4 regions of the Streptomyces sp. RKND-216 genome follow, and region 2 is predicted to be linked to each of the others. Evidence: riboswitches for the same ligand, from Rfam matches in the RefSeq annotation. Region 2 holds a riboswitch; each other region holds the start of a gene.
What was found. A riboswitch is a leader RNA that binds a small molecule or an ion and turns the genes downstream of it on or off. The one in region 2 is predicted to bind cyclic di-AMP.
Positions count from the first base shown of each region.

Region 1 (4,018 bases), 910 kb from region 2:
CGGCCGGGACGCCTACCCGCAGGGCGGCGCGGAGGTCGGTGTGCCGGACGGCGTAGTGGGGCGCGCCGAGAGCCGTTCGCAGGGAACGCCGTGGGGGATGCGGGCGACGGGACGGCCGTCCCCTCCACGGATCCCGGTCGCCTCCACGCGGCCGGCACAGGCCCTCAGTACGGGTCCGAGGCCGAGCCGGCGCAGGGGCCGGACCGCGTTCGGCGCGAGTTCCTCACCCGCGCCGTCCCCGGCCGACTCCCGCTCCCGCTCGAAGACCTCGCACCGCGTACCGGACGCGGTGAGTGCGGCCGCCGGTGCCAGTCCGCCGATACCGGCACCGACCACAGCGATGCGCGGCCGGTCCTCCACTCCTGCAACGCGCACCGCTCTGCCTTCTCTCCACATCTCAGGCACAGAGGATGTCCACGCCGCGGGGCGGGCACAACGCCGCCCGGAAGGCTGCTGACTTCTGTCGCGTGTGGCATGACATCGGTCATCGTCCCGGCCGTACCGGGTCGCGTCCCGGCCGGGGGTCGCCGCAAGCTGACGTCACCGCAGCGGCGCACCGGCGGCGTCCGGGTCATCCGGGCGTGCGTCGCGGCGGGGCGCCGAATGTGGAGGACTGAGAAGGAGAGGGGCTGAGGCGATGGCGTGGTCAGAGCCAACCGCGGCTGTTCGCTATCCGGGCGGCGTCGAACCTGTTGCGCCCCTCCAGCTTCTTGATGGCGCTGGAGGTGACGTTGCGGACCGTGCCGGGTGACAGGTAGAGCTCCGCAGCGATCTCCTTGATCGGTGCTCCGCCGGCCGTCAGTCTCAGCACTTCTCTCTCCCGGTCGTTCAGCTGGCGGCTGTTGCGGGAGGGAGGGCGCAGCAGGGACGGGTCGATCGTCGGACAACCCGCCACGATGCCCCGGATGGCATGCACCAGATGAGTTAAACGGGCGTGGTTCGGGATGACGCTGAAGACGCCGGCCATGGCGCGGTCCAGGACCGCCCTGCTGGGCTCGGCCGCGATGACGGCGATGCCGCAGTCGGGTGCGGCGGCGCGCAGTTCGTCGGCGAGGTGGAGCTCGTCGCGACCCGTGGTGGTCGCGCCGAGGACGGCGACGGTGGGACGTACGCGCAGCACCGCCGGGACGATCTGCCGGCTGTCGTTGACGGTCTCCACGACGTCGAAGTCCCGTACCTGCTTGAGGGTTTCGGCCAGAGTCTCCGAGATCAGGCGACGTTCGTCGGCCACTAGGATGCGAATTGTCACTGCTTGAACTCCCCGCGTGGACCCGGTGAGCCCGTGGTTCCCAGGCACGCCGAAGTCCCAGCTTGAACGTGAACATACACTGGCCCGTACCGCGAAAACGCCCCGGAGGGTGCCACCCCTCCAACCCCAGTGTCGGCACAAATTCAAACGAACAGCAGAACCCTCTCGGACGCTCTGCCGTGCTCCACCCCTGTCGGTTCACCCCCGTTCGGCGTTGCTCCAGGGTGGAGATCCAAGGCGATCGACCACACCGCCTGCGTTCCGTAGAGTTACAGACCGACTTGAGACCGGTCAATGGCCCTTCACAAAGAGAAGGCGCCCAGGATGTCGCTCTACCTCCCGCTATGCCGGGAAGGCCGATGTCGATTTGAGCTGGACCTGAGCTTCTCCGGTGTGCTACCTACGCGTAGCCGACACGCGCGTATCAGCTGTAACACCCACGACTCCGCCCCGGCGCTTCCACGGTCGCACTCCCTCTCTTCACAAGGTGAACGTCCGGACCCCTGCCTCCCGGCCCATCCCTCCCCGAGTGCGATCGACCGGCTCGACGCCACGTCAGGAGAAGGGCTGCGGCGGCGCGTTCGGTCTCCCTCCAGAGGAGTGACGCTCGCGCGGCGGCATGCACGTCCGACACACCGTCACCACCTGCGGAATCACCGGTTCGGCGCAACACCGGAACACCCGGACGTCCTGTATGTCGGTTTTTGAACACTCCGGTGCGATGTGCTTACGGTCGCATCGCTCGTCGCCTGACGGGCACCGCGGCCGTCACGCCGAATCCTGCCGGCGGCCGGGGGCACTTCGTCGCGTGAGCGCCGTAGGCAGGAGCGGGGGACCCAGGTAGGCCGCCGCACCCGAAGGAGGGAGCGGCTCGGGGCGTATCCGCCCGCGTCAGCGGACGGACGGGCACTCTCCGGCCCGAGCCCGACAGCTCACCTCGCAGGCGTCGGTGAGGAGACGAACATGCTGTTCACTGGCAAGTACCGGGCACACCTGTCCAGCACCCGCGCACGCGTCGCGGCCCTGGTGAGCACGGCGGGAGCCGCGGTCGCGCTTCCGCTGATGTCGGCGTCCAACGCCAGAGCCGCTTCCGTCGACACCTGGGAACAGGTCGCCGCATGCGAGTCGAGCGGAAACTGGCGCATCAACACCGGCAACGGCTACTACGGCGGGCTGCAGTTCTCCCAGTCCAGCTGGGAGGCCGCCGGCGGCACGCAGTACGCCCCGCGTGCGGACCTGGCCAGCAAGCAGGAGCAGATCGCCGTGGCCGAGAAACTGCTGGAGATGCAGGGCCCGGGTGCCTGGCCGGTCTGCGGCAGCGAGGGCGGGCTGACCGCAGGGGCTCCCCCCGCGGAGGCGGCTCCCGACACCGGTGTGCCGGACCAGCAGGCGACGGAGCCGACGGCACCGTCGGCTCCCCAGCAGCAGTCCCAGCCCGTGCAACCGGTGCAGCCGACCGGGTCGGACTACACCGTCCGCTCGGGTGACACCCTCGGCGCCATCGCCGTCGCGTACGGCACCACCTGGCAGCAGATCTACGAGGACAACCGCTCGGTCGTCGGCGACGACCCCGATTTCATTCTTCCCGGTCAGCAGCTCGTGATCCGCTGACCCGCCGTCAGGCCGCCCGCACGACCTTTCCGGCCCCGCGGTCCGCGCCCGCCCGGCTCCCCTCCGGCGCAGGCGCGGACCGCCCCCCCCGTCTCCTCCCCGTTCCTCCACCCCCGAGGCAAGAACCGGGCAACCAGGCCCGGCAGTCGCCCTCCCCCGGCCGGGCGGGCCGGGATCTCCCCGGCGCGGGCCGCCCTCGGGCCGCAGGCGGCTCCGGCGTACCGGCGCCGATACCCCCACCCCCGTGGGAGGTATCGGCGCCCACGCCTTTCACCTGCACAGACAGCCGGTGTCCGATCCCCTCCCATGGGCGGACCCGATCGGACCGGCGCGGGAACCCGGCGCTTGACGCGCCGAGGACTCCTGCGCCGCACCCCCGTGCCGACTGCCTTGCGGGCCTCATCGTGACACGCGGCGCAGGACCCGCACATTGCCAGAACCCGGCAAAGTTCACGGCGCGTTGACGTCCGACTCCAGCGAGCACGCCCCCGTTCCGCCCCGGCGGGGCGCTCAGTGGTTCTCCTACATCGGCGACGACGGGGAGCCTCCCCTCCACGCGCGGCCGTACGTTGCACCGATGACACGTGAAATCCCGCTGCTGTTCGCGCGGAGCATCGTCGACCGGGAGGGGGCCTCCGGCGAGAGATGGCTGGCGGACCTGCCGGGCATCGTGGAGGCCCTGCTGGGCCAGTGGGGCTGCGTACCGGACGGCGAGGCGGCGCACGGCGGCATCGGGGTGGTCATCCCGGTGTCCGGGCCCGCCGGGCGGCGCTGCGTGCTGAAGGTGTCGTTCCCGCACCCCGACCGCGTCCACGAGCCGGACGCGTTCGCGATATGGGCCGGGCGCGGAGCCGTCCTGCTGCACGAACGCGACGACGGCCGGTGCGCGATGCTCCTCGAGCGCGCCCGCCCCTCGACGCTGGCCGACGTCGCGGACGGCGACGAGGTGATGGAGGTCGCCGGACGGCTCAGCCGCCTGCTCGCCGTGCCGGCTCCGCCCGGCCTGCCCAGGCTGCGGGACCGGGCCGACGCCTGGGAGGAGCAACTGCTCAAGGACGCCGCGGAACTGGAGCCGCGGCTACCGGATCACCTGGTGGACGCCGCCCTGGCGACCGTCCGCGAACTCGGCCGGGACCAGCCGGACACGCTGCTCCACGG
Region 1 is NZ_SSBQ01000002.1:4,013,746-4,017,763, reverse strand. It holds gene E4198_RS17935 (NAD(P)-binding protein) at 13-375, opposite strand; gene E4198_RS17930 (response regulator transcription factor) at 647-1,249, opposite strand; cyclic di-AMP (ydaO/yuaA leader) riboswitch at 2,053-2,210, shown strand; gene E4198_RS17925 (transglycosylase family protein) at 2,213-2,860, shown strand; gene E4198_RS17920 (aminoglycoside phosphotransferase family protein) at 3,438-4,018, shown strand, end outside.
Region 1: another riboswitch for cyclic di-AMP. It lies ahead of E4198_RS17925 (transglycosylase family protein); the one in region 2 lies ahead of E4198_RS13870 (M23 family metallopeptidase).

Region 2 (4,018 bases):
CGGCGCTCCCGCCGGGCCCGCAGGCGTCCGTCGACAACGTGACCGTGCCGCCCGGGCGTGCCGTGCCCGGGTCGACCCTGATGTCGCCGTCGTCGCCGGCGGCGAAGGCGGTCGTGGCGGTTATGCCGACGACGGCCACGGACAGCGCCGCGCCGGAGAGCCGCCGAGCGGCTCTCGGCCGGCGCGGCGTGGAAAACGCACGCATGAACGAACCTCCGACGATGGCGGGGTGTGCGGCGCGCGGCTGCGCCGCCGTACTCCCGGGACGCCCCGCGTCCGCATCCGAGCCAAGTCGCATCCCCCCGGCTCCGCGCTCCGGGCGGTTCACCGCGTCGTCGGCGCAGGTGGGCGGTGCGGCTCGTGGACGTTGCTCCATGCGGCGGACGGTGGGCGCAACGGTGCCCCGGCGGCGGGGCCGGGCGGGCAGGGCCAGGGGGGCGTACGGGTGAACTCCGGGCCCGTACCCCCTTGTGGGTGACACGGCTGATCCGGGCGGGTGACTTCGGGACGGTGGGCCTCGTTGTCTCTGGCATGGCTGTGATGCTCACGCAGTGGTCGCCGGTGCCCTGGTCGGGGGAAACGGTTCCCCGTCCTGTTCTTCCGCCCCCGGCGGGTGCCTCCGCACCCACGCCCATCTACGAGACGCTCGTACGCGAGTGGTCCCTGGCCGGTCGCACCGTGCCGGGTCAGGGAGGCCGTCACGGCCGCACCGAGCCCGTGGAGACCGGCGGGCGGTGGTGGCGCACGGAGGAGGCGCAGCCGTCCTACGGGGGCCCTTCGCCGGTGGCGCCCGGTCCTGCCGCGTACGGCGGCGGGGTGTACGGCGGCAATGGGGGCGACCTGCACGGCGGCAACGGCGGTGACGTGTACGGCACTTCGGTCGAGCGGTACAGCTCCTCCGCGGAGCGGCACGCCACCGGTACGAAGGGATACGGCACCTCCGCCGCCCCCTACCGAAGCATCGCGCCCTATGTGGGCGTCTCCGGCTACGGGGACGGGGGCGACGACGCGGGCGGCCGTGCAGCGGAGGCGCGACCGGCGGAGGGTGCGGCCGGCGAGACCGAGGCGGCGGCCGCCGATCGGGCGGAGGCGGAGGAGCGTCCGCCCGCGTGGGAGCGCGTGGCGATTCTCTGATGCGTCCGGGCCGGTTCGGTGCCGTGGGGCGGTGGCTGGCATGGAGGCCCGGGTCGTGGACGGCAGGATCGTGCGCCGCCCGCCCGGCGTCGGCCCGCGTGCTCAGGCGAGGGCGGCGGTCAGCAGGGTGAAGGTTCCATGATCTGACACGCCGTCCCGGCAGGCACGCAGTCGGGGTCCTCGGACCCCGTCGCCTGCCCTGCGGCATCGCTGGTGGCGTGATCACCGGCAGGTGATGGATGCGCTCGGATGGAAGTCCCAGGCGCACCGAAAGGCCGGTTCGCCGAGAGAGGTTGGGGTGGATGCGCCGACGGTCCGTTGGTGGAGGTTCGGTGCCGGTCGTCGTGATCGACTCGTGATCACCCACGGAACCGGCGTGCTGACGGGGCGTGTTGGCGCGTCCGTATTGCTCATCGATGGGCGGGAAGTCCCTGCCAAAGCGTAGGCAAAATCAGCGACCCGGCTTGGTTTCCCCGCTGTGGGTCTATTAACGTTCGATAACGCAGCGCGGTCGTCACTGCCGTCACTCCAGGCGGCACCGTGCGCCGTCGCCTAATCCCGCACGTGGGTCACGCGAGTCTCACCACTCGCGCCGGCACACCGAGGGAGCCGGGGAACCACCTTTCAGGGGTGAATCGGCGGTCCCGCCCAAGGACCGCTGTAGGAGACCTTCCTGCTCCGAACCCGTCAGCTAACCCGGTAGGCGAGAAGGAAGGAAAGGAGAGCGCCCCCAGTGGCGTCCACCAGGCATGCCCCCGAGGCCCGCGACTTCTACGGAAGCGGACACCTCGGCGACACCGACCTCACCACCGAGTTCCCCCAGTTCGAGGAGTCCTTCGACGCCACCGGCGCCTACGCCGTGCCGACCGTCTACGGGCCGGAGCAGGACGGGGCGTACGACGGGTGGAACCCGACCGCCGAATCGGTGCGCCCGGTGCGCGGCCGTCATCGCGTGGCGAAGCAGCGCGGCGGGATGGCTCGCAGCGGGGCGGTGCTCGGGGTCGGCATGATCGCGGCCGTCGGCGCGGGCGGAATGGCCACGGCCAAGGACAAGCCGGCCTCCGTCACGATGGCCGACATGTCCTCCCTCGCCGGCACGGTGGCGGACGAACTGCCCAGCGAGATAGGTGACCTGGTCCCCGTCGTCGACGGCTCGGCGGACACCACGACGGTCGCCGCTCAAGCGCCGCTCACCCAGGCCGGATTCAGCACCGAGACCGCTGCTCCGGAGGGGGACGCCGGGGAGTCCCTGCGGACCCGCATCCTGGCGCAGGCCGCCCAGCAGCAGTCGGCCGCCGACGCCACCGTCCGCGAGGACGCCGCCGACACCGCGCGCGCGGAGGCCGCCGAGGCCGCCGCGAAGAAGGCGGAGGCCGAGCGTGAGGCCGAGGCCGAGCGCAAGCGCGAAGCCGCCGAGGAGGCCCGCCGCAAGGCCGAGGCCGCACGGCTCGCCGAACTCGCCCGCAGCTACAGCGTGCCTCTCTCCTCGTACACGCTCAGTTCAAGCTACGGCGCCGGCGGCAGCATGTGGGAGAACGACCACACCGGCCAGGACTTCGCCGCGCAGACCGGCACCCCGGTGATGGCCGTGCACAGCGGCACCGTGAAGGAGGCCGGCTGGGCCGGCTCGTACGGCTACCGCGTCGTACTCGAACTCGACGACGGCACCGAGGTCTGGTACTGCCACCTGTCCTCGATGAACGTCTCCGCCGGGTCCGAGGTCAACACCAAGGACGTCATCGGCAACGTCGGCTCCACCGGCAACTCCACCGGACCGCACCTCCACCTGGAGGTCCGGCCGGGCGGCGGTTCGCCCGTCGACCCGCTGTCCTGGCTGCGTGGGAAGGGCCTGAACGTCTGACACCTTCCGCCCCGGGATTCCCTTCCACGTCCCTGAAGCAGGGACGGTGCCGCCGCCTCGTGCCCGTCGAGGCCTGTGACACCTCCTCCCCCCCACCGCAGTACTCGGCGACAAGGAGGGGCGAGGCGGCGGCGACCGGGAACCGGGGCGGGCGGCCACCGAGACTCCGGCGGTCCTGGCGGACCACCCCCCGACGCCAGGGCCGCCGGACCCTTTTCTAGCGCCGGCTCAGCAGGGCTTCCAGGAGGTCGGCGGCCCGTGTGGTGCCGCCCTCCGCGCGGGCGTCCTCGCGCAGCCGGGCGGACCGCCGGGCCACCTCGGGGTCGGAGGTGAGGGCGGTCAGCGCCGCGCGCAGCGACGCGGCGTTCGCGTCCGCGGTGTCGAGGCGGCGGGCCACGCCCAGTTCGACGAGGCGGTCCGCGTTCTGGAACTGCTCCGCGCCCTGCGGCACCGCGATCATCGGCACGCCCGTGAAGAGCCCTTCGCTGCTGCCGCCCATCCCGGCGTGCGTGACGAACGCGTCCGCCTGCCCCAGAATCGCCAACTGCGGTACCCAGGAGTGCACTTCGACGTTCGCCGGGATCTCGCCCAACTCGGACGGGTCGACGTAGCGGCCGATCTGCAGCACCACGTGCCAGCCGGGAAGGCCGCCGAAGGCGGCCAGGCACTGCCGGTAGAACTCCGGCTGCCGGGTGTACGCCGAACCGAGCGACACGAGCAGCACGTTCTCGGCCCCGGCCGGACGGGTCCACGCACCCTGGTCGGCGCGGTCCCCGAAGCAGGGCCCGACGAAACTCACCACATCGGGGTCCACGAGGTCGGCGTGCGGCTGCATCGCCCGGGGGATCATGGCCAGCGCGCGGTCGGGCAGCCCGACGAAGGACGGGCCGTCCGTCGTGGTCGCGCCGGATGCCTCGGCCCAGGCGGAGACGCGGTCGAAGTACTCCTGCGCGCCGGGCAGTTGCAGCATCTGCTTCAGGATGGCCTGTTCCTCGTCGTGCCAGGCCACATACGTCGGCGAGA
Region 2 is NZ_SSBQ01000002.1:3,103,200-3,107,217, forward strand. It holds gene E4198_RS13860 (hypothetical protein) at 1-205, opposite strand, end outside; gene E4198_RS13865 (hypothetical protein) at 532-1,134, shown strand; cyclic di-AMP (ydaO/yuaA leader) riboswitch at 1,715-1,855, shown strand; gene E4198_RS13870 (M23 family metallopeptidase) at 1,994-2,995, shown strand; gene E4198_RS13875 (macrolide family glycosyltransferase) at 3,213-4,018, opposite strand, start outside.

Region 3 (4,018 bases), 2.5 Mb from region 2:
GCGCCGTGGCGGAAGACGTACGCGGCGGCCGCCGCTGCGGCGGCCCGCGGCGGCTCAGCGGCCCTCGCCCGCGTGGTGGCCGGTCCGCCGGAGCTCCTGGGGCGGGCTCTTCTCGTCCGCCCGGACGACGGCGGCGACGGTCACGGCGACGGCGCGTCCGGTGCCGCGGGAACCCTCGGCGGGCACCCCGGCCTGGACCGTACGGCCGCCGCCGAGGCGCGCGCCCTGCTGGACGCCGGGCGCACCGCCACCGTCGGCATCGGGGCGGAGGGGAGCCGCTGCGGCGTACCCCTCACCCTGCTGGTGGAGTCGAGCGTGCCGGCGCCGCGCATGCTGGTGTTCGGCGCGATCGACTTCGCTGCGGCGCTGGTGCGGGCGGGGAAGTTCCTCGGCTACCGCGTCACGGTCTGCGACGCACGTCCGGTGTTCGCCACGGCGGCGCGCTTCCCGGACGCGGACGAGGTGGTCGTCGACTGGCCGCACGACTACCTGGACGCCACCGAGGTCGATGCCCGCACGGTGGTGTGCGTCCTCACCCACGACGCCAAGTTCGACATCCCGCTGCTGGAGCGGGCCCTGCGGCTGCCGGTCGCCTACGTGGGGGCGATGGGCTCGCGCCGCACCCACGAGGACCGTCTCGCCCGGCTGCGCGCGGCGGGCGTCACCGAACTCGAACTCACCCGGTTGCGCTCGCCCATCGGCCTGGACCTGGGCGCGCGCACACCCGAGGAGACGGCGGTGTCCATCGCCGCGGAGATCGTCGCCAGCCGCCGCGGCGGCTCCGGGCTGCCGCTGACCGGGGCCCACACCCCGATCCACCACGACGGTCCCGGGGCCCGCGGTGGGCCCCGGCCGATCGGCTCCGTCGCCTGAACACTGCGGCGCGGCCCGGCTCCCGCGACGGCTCCCGACCGCTGCGGCGCGCCGCCCCCGGGCACGACGAAAGCCGCCTCCCACCTGCACGCCGGTGGGAGGCGGCCGTCGAGTGACCCTCGAACGTCGGGCTCAGTAGGGGCCGTTGACGTTGTCGATGCTGCCGTAGCGGTCGGCCGCGTAGTTGCAGGCGGCGACGATGTTGGCGACCGGGTCGTACTGGTCGTAGGCCGTGCCCTCGACGTGGTAGGCGTCGAAGGTGGGCTTGATGACCTGGAGCAGACCGATGGACGGCGTGCCGTTCTGGGCGTTGATGTCCCAGTTGTTGATGGCGCTCGGGTCACCGCCGGACTCACGGATGATGTTGCGGTGGATGCCGTCGTAGGAGCCCGGGATGCCCTCCTGCTCCATGATGGCCAGCGCCTCGCGGATCCAGCCGTCCAGGTTGTCCGGGTAGGTGGCCTGGTCGGCCGACTCGCCGGAGGTCTCGGTGGAGGACTGCTGGGCCTCGCCGCCCTTCTGGGCCGCCGCGGCCTCCAGGGTCAGCTCCTGGCCGGGGTGGATCAGGTCCGGGTTCCCGCCGACCGTCTCCTTGTTGGCCTCGTAGACGGCCTGCCAGCCGCCCTTGACGTCGTGCGCGTTGGCGATCTTGAAGAGGGTGTCGCCGGAGGCGACGGTGTAGCTCTCGGCGGCGGCGGTCTGCTCCGCCTTGGCGCCGGTCTTGACGGTCTTCACGTTGGCGGCGGCCGGCGCGGAGGCGGGGGCGGCCTGGGCGGTGCCCGCGGCGGCGATCGGCGCGGCGACGGCGCCGCCGGCGGCGAGCGCGACGGTAAGGCGGGAGACCTTGCGGGAATTGAGTAGATGACGCGGGCGGCGGTGACGGCCACGGGACATGGTGGTGAATCCTCTCCTACGCCTGCGAGGTGAGCTGTCGGATTCGGGCGAGAAGAGTTGCCCGGCCATGTCCCGTCGCGTGGGGGCGCGATGAGGCATGGCTTCACCCCAAGCCGGCCGTCGTGCGGCGCGGCGCTTACCTGGTTCCCCCGCTCCTGCCGTTGCTGACTACTGCGCTTTTCCCTGGTGCCGGTCGGCAGGATTCGGCGTCCCGGCGCGGGAACCTCCGCCATGACGTGCGGAAGCGAGCACATAGGACCACAGTCAATTCGCCGGAGACAAGCTGCGGGAAAAGGTGACCTTCGCGTCTGCGACCTTTACCGGCCGGTGTTCCTCGACGCTATGCGATGAAGCATTTTCCGAGCGTGAGAGCGGTGAATCTCCGGGATTTCCTAATCGTCAGGCACCGCAGGCGATTTGGCCGCGCGACGCATCCCGGGCCGTCCCGGTTCCCAAGATCGGCCATGGCGCGATGTGAGTCCCGCCACAAGGGACTTGGAGCGTTCCTTATATCCACCTATTTCCAGCTCTCCCGCCGTGGAGCGGTGTTGGCCGTGCGAGGGAAGCGTGGAGAGGGTGCATGTCGGACTTGTCTGTTTTTCCTGTCACCTCCGTCTCTCGGTGACGCGCACCCGTGCCGCCCTTCCGCCCGTCCGCCCTGCCTTCGCGGGTGACCTGTGTCGGACGACGGTCGCCGTGGCCGTGGCCGTGGCCGTGGGCAGGGGTATCGCTCGTTCCGGGGAAACCGCGTGTTACCGGGCGCGGTGGGCACCGGGGCGCGACAATGGGCCCGTGACCGGACCGTGATCCGGTCGAGAGCGGTGCCGAAGTTCTTCCGGGATTTCTTCCCCGCGACGTCGAGACCCGCCGCACCGCTCCGACGTCTCCGGTGAGAGGCACCCGCAGGGGAGCCGCCGACGAAGGAGCCAGACCATGAAGTACATGCTGATGCTGATGTCAGCCCAGAAGTACTACGACGCCATGAGCGGAAACTCCTCCCCGGGAGCCCCCGCCTGGTCGGAGTCCGAGCTCAAGGCCATGTTCCAGCACATGGAGAAGCTCAACCAGGACCTCGTCGCGTCCGGTGAATGGGTCGACGCCCAGGGGCTGGCGGAGCCGTCCCAGACCCGTCTGGTCACCGCCGACAAGGACGGTCGCCCCGTGGTCTCCGACGGGCCCTTCGGGGAGACCAAGGAGGTCCTCGCGGGCTACTGGATCGTGGACGTGGAGACCCCGGAGCGCGCCTACGAGATCGCCGCCCGCGCCTACTCCTGCCCCGTCCCGGAGGGCTCCGACCCGGAGCCGGCGGTCGTCGTCCGCCCCGTTTCGGACGGGCCGCCGGACCAGACGTGACCACCGACCCCCGCATCGAGGACCTGCTGCGCCGCCACGCGCCGCAGGTCCTCGGCGCGCTGGTCCGCCGCTACGGCCACTTCGACGCCGCCGAGGACGCCGTCCAGGAGGCGCTGCTCGCCGCCGCCGTGCAGTGGCCGGCCGAGGGGCGGCCCGAGAACCCGCGCGGCTGGCTGATCCGTGTCGCCTCCCGCCGCCTCACCGACCAGCTGCGCAGTGACTCCGCACGCCGTCGGCGCGAAGAGGCGGACGCCGCCCTGGCCCCGCCGGACGCGCTGGTCGCCCCGCCGCCCGGCGAGGACGCCGCCCCGTCCGACGACGACACGCTCAGCCTGCTCTTCCTGTGCTGCCACCCGGAGCTCACGCCGTCCGCGCAGGTCGCCCTGACTCTCCGCGCCGTCGGCGGCCTCACCACGGCGGAGATCGCCCGCGCCCACCTGGTGCCCGAGGCGACCATGGCGCAGCGGATCAACCGCGCCAAGCAGCGGATCAGGGCCTCCGGCGCCCACTTCCGCACCCCGCCCGAGGCGGAGCGGCAGGACCGGCTCGCCGTCGTCCTTCAGGTCCTCTACCTGATCTTCAACGAGGGCTACACCGCCACCTCCGGGACGGAACTGCTGCGCGACGACCTCGCCGCCGAGGCCGTCCGCCTCACCCGGCTGCTGCGCAGCCTGCTCCCCGAGGACGGCGAGGTCGCCGGGCTGCTCGCGCTGATGCTGCTCACCGACGCCCGCCGCGCCGCCCGCACGGGACCCTCCGGCGAGCTGGTGCCGCTGGCCGAGCAGGACCGTGCCCGCTGGGACACCGCGCAGATCGAGGAGGGCACCGCGCTGGTCGAGTACGCCCTGCGGCACACCCGCCCAGGCCCCTACCAGGTGCAGGCCGCCATCGCCGCCCT
Region 3 is NZ_SSBQ01000002.1:613,198-617,215, reverse strand. It holds gene E4198_RS03035 (XdhC/CoxI family protein) at 1-873, shown strand, start outside; gene E4198_RS03030 (LysM peptidoglycan-binding domain-containing protein) at 1,006-1,767, opposite strand; cyclic di-AMP (ydaO/yuaA leader) riboswitch at 1,774-1,953, opposite strand; gene E4198_RS03025 (YciI family protein) at 2,701-3,120, shown strand; gene E4198_RS03020 (sigma-70 family RNA polymerase sigma factor) at 3,117-4,018, shown strand, end outside.
Region 3: another riboswitch for cyclic di-AMP. It lies ahead of E4198_RS03030 (LysM peptidoglycan-binding domain-containing protein); the one in region 2 lies ahead of E4198_RS13870 (M23 family metallopeptidase).

Region 4 (4,018 bases), 1.4 Mb from region 2:
CGTCTCGGGCATCGATCCGGCGGACCTGAACAGCGAGCGCCGCTACCGGCGCTGGACGGCGTACGGGCGCTCGAAGACGGCGAACCTGCTCTTCACACTGGAGCTGGCGCGCCGCACTCGGGAGCGCGGCATGGTCGTGGCGGCCGCCCACCCCGGATACGCGTCGACCGAGCTGCAGACCAAGGGGCCCCGGCTGAGCGGCGACCGGACCGGCGAGCGGCTGATGCGGGCCGCGAACTCACTCGTCGGTTCGTCGGCCGAGCTGGGCGCGGCGGCCACGCTCTACGCCGCCACCTCCGCGGAGGTGGGTCCCGGGGCCTTCGTGGGGCCGCGACTGCTGGGGCTGCGCGGCGCGCCGGGCGCAGCCTGGCGGGCGCCCTGGGCGCGGGACCCGGCGATGGCCCGGAAGCTGTGGGAGGCGTCCGAGGAGCTGACGGGCGTGCGCTACGAGGCCCTGGAATGACACACCACCACGCACCAGGACATAACGGGCCGGACGACAGGCCGACGGTGCGGGTGCTCGTCGTGGACGACGACTTCATGGTCGCCCGACTGCACCGCGCGATGGTCGATCAGACCCCCGGATTCGCCGTCGCCGGAGAGGCCCGGACCGGCGCCGAGGCACTGACGGCGGTGCGCGCGCTGCGCCCGGACCTGCTGCTGCTGGACATCTACCTGCCGGACATGTCAGGGCTGGACGTCCTGCGCGCACTGCGGGGCGACCCCGGCGAGGAGAAGGGCAACGCGCCCGCCTCCCCGGGGGTGGACGTCCTGGTGGTCACCGCAGCACGCGACGTGGAGACCGTGCGCGGAGCCCAGCTCGGCGGGGCCGTGCACTACATCATCAAGCCGTTCGAGAGCAGGACCCTGCGGGAGCGGCTGCTCGCCTACGCACAGCGGCGGCGCGAACTGGCGGCACTCGCGGCGGCAGGCGAGGCCGGGCAGGCGGAGGTCGACCGGGTCTTCGGCTCCCCCGCCGGGCTTCCGCGAGCCGCCGCGCCGCCGCGCGAGCCACCGGCCCTCCCCAAGGGACTGACCGCGCAGACCGCGGCGCTCGTACGGCGGGCGCTGAAGGAGGCACCGGGAGACCTCTCGGCAGCCGAGTGCGCGGAGCTGAGCGGGCTCTCCCGGGTGAGCGCGCGGCGCTACCTGGAGCACTTCGCGGCCGGCGGCGAGGCCGAGGTGTCGCTGCGGTACGGCACCACGGGTCGCCCGGAGCGCCGGTACCGCCTCCCCGGCGCCACGCCACCCCGGACCGGACGGGACTGAGATCCGCACGATACCGATGCATTACCGCAGGGAAGACCGTTACGTCCTATTTGGTGCTTCAGGATGGATATTGGCGCTCTGTTCCTCGCAGCGTGACGCGAATAACAACACGGTCTCAGCGGGGCGCGCCGCGCGCCGGGTCAAAATTCGGGGCCTCCTCAACTCCCCACCAATAGCGTCGAGTTGAGCATTCGACACACGAAGATCGCGACAACTCAACGAAAACGGACAGCAGCACACAGTCGTGTCGGAGTGGCGTGAAGCCCGCGTGAAGACCGTCCGTAAACCCGACTTTCTTGCCGCAATCCGAACCCTTGTGTTTTCGTTCCCTCCGCCGCCGCGCTCGTGCGGCGGCCCTGAGCCGGGACGCCGAGTCCTGCCGCCCGGAGCAGGAGCCACCCGTGACCCACGAACGGCAGGAGTGGGGGACCCAAGGTAAGTGCCGCGCCGGTACGTCACGCACCGGACGGCTTGGGGTGAAGTCGCAGCGAGTGCCGCTCATGCGCTCGCACAGGCGACCGGGCAACTCCAGCCCGAACCCGACAGCTCACCTCGCAGGCGTAGGAGAGGACCACAGCCATGTCTGCACGCGGACGTCATCGTCGCTCCAAGACGCAGCGTTTCACCCGCCGCGCCACCGCTCTCGCCCTGACCGCGGGCGGCGCCGGCATCGCCCTTCCGCTCGTGACCGCCGGCGGCGCCCAGGCCGCCTCCGTGGACACCTGGGACAAGGTCGCCCAGTGCGAGTCCACCGGCAACTGGAGCATCAACACCGGCAACGGCTTCTACGGCGGCCTGCAGTTCACCCAGTCCAGCTGGGAGGCCGCCGGCGGCACCGAGTTCGCGGCCCGCGCCGACCTCGCCACCAAGGACCAGCAGATAGCCGCCGCCGAGAAGCTGCTCGCCCTCCAGGGCCCGGGCGCCTGGCCCGTCTGCGGCCCGCAGGCCGGCCTGCAGCAGAACAGCGGCGACCCGCAGATCGACCCGAACGGCGGTGGCGAGGACGCCGCCGCCTCGAAGGCCGAGACCGCCGAGGCCCCGAAGCAGGCCGCCCCGAAGGCCGACACCGGTGCCCAGGACACGAAGGCCCCGAAGGACGCCAAGACCGAGAGCTACACCGTGGTCAGCGGCGACACCCTGTTCAAGATCGCCAACGCGCACGACGTGGACGGCGGCTGGAACACCGTCTACGACGGCAACCGCGAGGTCATCGGCGGCAACCCGGACCTGATCTACCCGGGCCAGGAGCTCAGCCTGAACGGCTCCGCCGCCAGCGCCACGCAGAGCGAGGCGCCGAAGAAGGACACCGCCGAGAAGCCCGAGAAGAAGGCTCCGGCGCCGAAGCAGGACTCGGGGAGCTCCGACGCCGGCTCCGCCGCCGCGGAGTCCGCGGACACCTCCCAGGCCGAGAGCGCCGCCAGCGGCTTCTCCGCCCCGGTCGAGGCCGCCACGAGCACCCCGTACCACCAGACCGGCGCCAGCTGGTCCAGCGGCTACCACACCGGTGTGGACTTCGCCGCCTCCACCGGCACCACGGTGAAGTCCGTCGCCAACGGCACGGTCGTCTCCGCGGGCTGGGCCGGTTCGTACGGCAACCAGGTCGTCATCCAGCACGAGGACGGCCGGTACAGCCAGTACGGCCACCTGTCCTCGCTGTCCGTCTCGGCGGGCGAGAGCGTCAGCGCCGGCCAGCAGATCGGGGCCGTCGGCTCCACCGGCAACAGCACCGGCCCGCACCTGCACTTCGAGGTGCGCACCGGCCCGGACTACGGCTCGGACATCGACCCGGTCCAGTACCTGCGGGCCAACGGCGTCTCCCTCTGAGGCACCCCGCCCCGCGCACGCGCCCGGCGCCGCCCCTCCCGGGGCGCGCCGGGCGGCGTCGTGTTCAGGCCGCGCACGCGCGGCTCACCACCCGCCGCCGGGTCCCTGGCCCGGGTGGCCGCCCTGGCCCTGACCCGGGTAGGGCCCGTGCCCCGGCTGCGGAGCCTGGGGTTGCTGCCCCCAGCCCGGCTGCTGCTGCGGGTGCGGCGGCTGCGCCGCCGGGGGCTGCTGCCCCCAGCCCGGTCCGCCCTGACCGCCGGGCGGCGGCGTCCACCCCGGCTGCGGGGGCTGATGCTGCGGATACGGAGCCTGCGGGTGCGGAGCCTGCGGGTGCGGAGCCTGCGGGTGCGGAGCCTGCGGGTGCTGCTGGGGCTGTCCGCCCCACCCCTGCTGCCCTCCGGGCTGCTGCATCAGGCCGCGCTGGGCCGCCTGCGCCAGCCCGGCGTCCCGCTTCCGGCCCGCGCGCAGCGGCTTCGCCCACACGAGGCTGGTGCCGCCCGGCCGGCACACGACGGCGCCGCCCTCGGGGTGTGCGGCCCACCACAGCACTCCGGCGGGCCCGGGGTCCGCCCAGTCCATCGACCACAGGGCCGTGCGCGCCACGTAGACCCGCAGCTCCGCCGTGGCGGGGTCCTGGACCACCACCGTCGGGTTGTTGAGGCCCGAGCTGACCGTCGTCGCCCGGCAGGCCGCCCAGGGGCCGCGCTGCAGCGCCGCACGCATCTTCCGCGCATAGGACAGCCACATCAGGGCGCCGACGGTCATGCCCACGCCGAAGATGACGAGGTAGAAGCCGTAGTCGCCGTCCATGGCCAGGAGCAGCACACCCAGGGCCGCGAACAGCGGGGCGGCGGCGAGCACCGCCGTCCAGGCGCGGAGGACCGTCTTCAACGACTGCGCGGTCGGCGGGAAGTCGGCCGCCGTC
Region 4 is NZ_SSBQ01000002.1:4,479,976-4,483,993, reverse strand. It holds gene E4198_RS19465 (oxidoreductase) at 1-463, shown strand, start outside; gene E4198_RS19460 (response regulator) at 460-1,269, shown strand; cyclic di-AMP (ydaO/yuaA leader) riboswitch at 1,657-1,843, shown strand; gene E4198_RS19455 (peptidoglycan DD-metalloendopeptidase family protein) at 1,849-3,093, shown strand; gene E4198_RS19450 (hypothetical protein) at 3,178-4,018, opposite strand, start outside.
Region 4: another riboswitch for cyclic di-AMP. It lies ahead of E4198_RS19455 (peptidoglycan DD-metalloendopeptidase family protein); the one in region 2 lies ahead of E4198_RS13870 (M23 family metallopeptidase).